Regions from separate parts of the Pseudoalteromonas sp. P1-7a genome, predicted to be linked through region 2. Evidence: riboswitches for the same ligand, from Rfam matches in the RefSeq annotation. Region 2 holds a riboswitch; the other holds the start of a gene.
What was found. A riboswitch is a leader RNA that binds a small molecule or an ion and turns the genes downstream of it on or off. The one in region 2 is predicted to bind lysine.

Region 1: linked by a shared signal. The riboswitch ahead of lysC (lysine-sensitive aspartokinase 3) and the one ahead of dapA (4-hydroxy-tetrahydrodipicolinate synthase) in region 2 are both predicted to bind lysine.

Annotation. Positions count from the first base shown of each region.
Region 1 is NZ_LKDU01000015.1:6,041-8,443, forward strand. Features, by position in the region: gene lysC (lysine-sensitive aspartokinase 3) at 1-1,270, opposite strand, end outside; lysine riboswitch at 1,345-1,517, opposite strand; gene nhaD (sodium:proton antiporter NhaD) at 1,616-2,403, opposite strand, start outside.
Region 2 is NZ_LKDU01000008.1:77,431-79,833, reverse strand. Features, by position in the region: gene AN389_RS07600 (2,3,4,5-tetrahydropyridine-2,6-dicarboxylate N-succinyltransferase) at 1-277, opposite strand, end outside; gene dapA (4-hydroxy-tetrahydrodipicolinate synthase) at 293-1,177, opposite strand; lysine riboswitch at 1,306-1,502, opposite strand; gene AN389_RS07590 (DNA-3-methyladenine glycosylase I) at 1,697-2,401, shown strand.

The DNA.
Region 1 (2,403 bases), on a different contig from region 2:
TATTAAACTCTTTTAGAACATTCATTAAATTCATTTCGTGCTGGCGTAGCTGTATTTCAGAGCCTATAAGCGCCACTAACGTTAAGTTATTTTCAACCGATACATGGCAAAATTCAGCAAGCTTATCTAAACACGCTTGCTCAAGCTCGGGGCGCGAGGCATTGGGCGCGTTATCGAGGGTAATGGCTACGCTTATTTCTGAAGTTGTCACTAAATCTACCGATATATTAAACTCACTTAAAATGGTAAATACACGGGCTAAAAAGCCACTTGCTAATAGCATTTCAGGGCTTTTAAGAGTAAGCAATATTTGATTTTTACGTTGCGTTACAGCGCGTATACCCGGCTGCTGAGATTTTTCGCGCTCAATCCACGTGCCACCGCGCTCTGGCTCACGGCTTGAGCCGACAAATACATTAATGTGGCTGCGGCTGGCTGGTAAAATAGTAGCTGGGTGCAACACTTTTGCGCCAAATGTAGCCATTTCTGCGGCTTCGTCAAAGCTTAAACGGGCAATTGGTGTTGCTTTTGCACACAAACGAGGGTCGGTGCTAAATATACCCACTACGTCGGTCCAAATATGTACGCTTTTAGCGTTAATTGCCTCTGCAAGTAATGCTGCGCTGTAATCTGAGCCACCACGGCCAAGCGTGGTTGTTTGGCCAAACTCATCGCTGCCCACAAAACCTTGAGTCACAATTACTTGCTCATCTAGAAGCGGAATTAATACTTCTTTAGCCGCTTGCGCTGTGGCTTTAACATTAGGTGTTGCTTTACCAAATTGGCTGTCGGTTTTCAGTACTTTTCGTACATCAAAACGGTCAGCATTTAAGCCTTTTAAACGCAGCACTTGCGCAAATAAGTAAGACGACAAGCGCTCACCAAAGCTAAGTAATTCATCGTGTTGTTGATCTGTAGTAAGTGTTTCAAGGGCTAGTGTTTGGAATGCTTTTAATGTTTCGTTAAAGCCTACGGCTAAATCGGCATCAAGCGACAACTCATCTAAAATAGCCTGCTGAATAGCCAATACGCCATCAATGTGCTCTTGGCGTTGTTCTTTACTAAGGTCGGGTTTGCACAATGCAACTAAGTGGTTAGTTACGCCAGCACTGGCGCTCACAACAACAATACGTACGCTTTTATCTTCAACAATAATTTCGCTGCAACGATTCATCGCTTCAAAGTTTGCAACACTGGTTCCGCCAAATTTGGCAACGATGTAATCTGATTTTGCGCCTGATACTGTTTGTGGCACTGATTGGGTAGTCATTTCGTCTCCTTTCGCGGTATCCAGACCGCTGAAAAACAAGAAGAACTTGGCAAAGGAATATATTTGATGTGTCCGCTGCCAGAAGCTCTCCACCTAAGTTGGTGACAGTTTTGGGGATTCAGCCCCATAAACCGAAAAACATTGTCGACGTAACTTTGTTTTCCTCGGCGAGTACTTCCCTCTTTAATGGTTATGGGCGTTCGTCACCTACCATTAAATACCTAAGTATCGCACCTCTTCTGAATGCTTTATTAACCATTGGCTAAATAAAACAAAGCCCCGCTAATTAGCGGGGCTTTGAAAGTTATCGTTTAGACGTCTAGGTGTCAAGCATTTATAGTAAAATTAAACAAAGCTACCCATAAAATAAGCGCCTGTATAACCTACGGTATAACAAATTAATAATTGCAGTGATAATTTAAAATAACTAGTAAAAGTAAGTGCTTTAAGTTTGCTCATTGCAATTATACCCGCTGCTGAACCAATTATTAGCATTGACCCACCTACCCCTGTTGCATAGGTAAACGACAACCAATGCTGTTGGCTCATTACTATATCTGCTTTTAATAGCGCAGCGGTAAGCGGTACATTATCAACCCCAGCTGATAATATGCCCATTAAGTAGTTAGCGTACTCAGGTGACATTATTGCGTATAAATCGGTAAATTTACTTAAAATGCCAATCTCTTTTAATGCCCCTACCAATAATAAAACCCCAACGAAAAACAGTAGCGTGTCGTATTCTATGTCGCGCACAAAGTCTATTATGTCTTTGTTTATATCTTTTTTGCGCATTAAAAATTGCGCCACTAAAAACATAACCGACAAACCAAATAAAAATGTAAGTAGCGGCGGTACGCTGTAAATTACGCTAAGTGTTAACGTACTTACCACGGTTGATAAAAATATAATGGCAATAGTAATGTCAGTTTTTTCTATGCGTTTTTTTTGCGAGCCTTGGAACTCTATTTTCCCTTTCATACCAATAGAGAGCAAAAGCGCGAGTAGCATCACACTTATAAACGCAGGCGCTATAAGCAGTAATAAGTTGGCAATAGACACTTTGCCATCTAAAAATATCATTAAGGTGGTTACATCACCGGTTATTAACGATACACCGCCAGAGTTAACCC
Region 2 (2,403 bases):
GTGGCATAATAATCGTGCCTTTAGCTACGTATGCACCACGGCGAACACTGGTGCCACCTGGTACCATACGCACGCCATCTTCAGTGCTAAATTCTTGTGGTGCAAGGTTATGCTTATCTACAAAGCCACCTGCAAACTCAGTGTTAGTGCCATTTTTAAAGGCTTCTAAAATGCCTTGTTTTACTTTTACGTTAGCTTCCCATTGGCCGCTTTCGTTTTGTGATGCTGCGCGTACTGCGCCCGATTCTAAATTATTTAGTAGTTCTAACCAGCTCATTATAAAAACCTGTGTTTAATGCCAAGATAAAATGGTGTCGTTTGCAGTGGTAATGCAATCGGTTTGCGTTAACTCAAGATGCGTTAAAGGTGGACGCAACAGTGGGCTATTTAAACGCCCTTGCTGGTGCATTAGCACTTTAACGGGAATAGGGTTTGCTACAGCAAATAGGCTATTGATAGCCCGGGTCCACTGAGCAAATAAATTGGGGTGTTGACCGCTTAGGCTGCGCCTTACAAACTCGTGTGTTTGCAAGGGCCATGCATTGGCCGCAACCGAAACCAAGCCTTTTGCACCTGCTTGGGCAAAGTAGGGCATAAGTGCATCGTCGCCACTGTATAGCGCTAAATTAGGCGCGGCTTGACGGTATGCTTCAAATTGGGTGATGTTGCCACTGGCTTCTTTTAACGCCCACAAGTTTGGGTGCGCTTTTAAGTTTTCAATGGTTTCGATAGGAATGCTTACACCGCTGCGCCCAGGTACGTTGTACAACATACACGGATGCGCGCTTTCGCTTAATAAGCTTTCGTACCAATGTGTTTGACCTACAGCACCTGGTTTAGCATAAAGCGGCGAGCCTAGTAAGTAACTGTGAATAGGTAGCTGATTACAATAGCTAACCCATTCTTTTTGTTGGGCTAAATTGCTACCGCCTACAGCAACCATAAGCGGTACACTGGGCTTTAATTGGCACACGTGCTCAACAATGCCTTGCTGCTCTTTAAGCGTAAGGGCTAAGCCTTCACCTGTACTACCAAGCAGTAAAATACCGTTTTGTGCCGCTTCTTGTTCGCTAACAAGTGTTGTGAGCGTGTCGTAGTCAACATTACCTTGTTGATCAAACGGCGTAACAAGCGCTGTCCACAGTGCGTAGTCGTCTAAATTGAAGTTGTGAATCATCTCTTACGAACCTATAAGGTGTTCGAGATATTAAGGAGGCTGTATGATGTGAGCCGCATTAACGTCGTTCGAACAGTATTCGAAGAGCGAATGGGCTTAAAATAATAGGGCGCACGGCCTTATTATTTAAGACCAGAAGCTCTCCACCAAACTAATAAGCTGCTTTAAAACAGCTATTGGTGACAGTCGCTAGGATTCAACCTAGTCGCCCGAAGTAATTGCCTCGCAAAAGCGTTTACCTCTCGGCGGTATTCCCCTCACATATGCTCACTGGAGTTTGCGCTCCTAACATACGCTACCTGAATAACGCACCTCTTCTAGCCCTTTGTATTTTGTTTAACCGCAAAAGGTTTAACAAAATACAATTTAAATAGGGTAATTGCGGCGATTAAAACATTTTAGCCGTCTAGGTGTCAAGTTGCAGGATACAGATTAGTTCATCGAAAATGTGGGTGGTTACGTATTGGCTGCTTTTCTCGTAAACTAACCCTATGAGCAGTGATGAGGTATTTAATAAGTATGGAAAAATTTAGCGATATTTATAAGCGAGCTGTAGAGCGAAAAGGCTCTGAAAAAATGCTTAAGTTATTAATCGCAAAACCCTTATCTAAAAAAGCATTAAGCGCATTAAGTGACGACGATTGGCTTGAAGAATTTACCCGAAAAGTATTTCAAAGCGGGTTTTACTGGTCGGTAATAAACAGTAAATGGCCGGGTTTTAGAGAGGTTTTTTGGCAGTTTAGTGTTGATAAATTACTTATGATGCCGCCCGATATGCTTGAGCAAAAAGCAACGGATGAGCGCATTATTCGTAATTATAAAAAGGTAAAAACAATTCCTGAAAATGCCTACATGATCCACGAAATAGCTCAGCAACATGGCAGTTTTAGCAAGTTTGTAGCTAACTGGCCAAACGATGACATTATTGGTTTATGGGCATATTTAAAAAAACACGGCGCACGTTTGGGTGGAAATACTGGCCCGTATGCCTTAAGAGCCCTTGGTAAAGATACTTTTTTACTTTCGCGAGATGTAGAAAGCTACTTAAGAGCGCACAAAATTATCGATGGCGGCCTGCAAACTAAAAAATCCCTCACTGCCGCACAGGCGTTTTTTAACGAAATGCAAAAGCAAAGTGGTTTGAGCCTGCAAGAACTTAGCTTAATTGTGGCTTACAGCGTGGGCGACAATCGCGTAGGCATAAGCCAACAAACAGAGGGTTAACC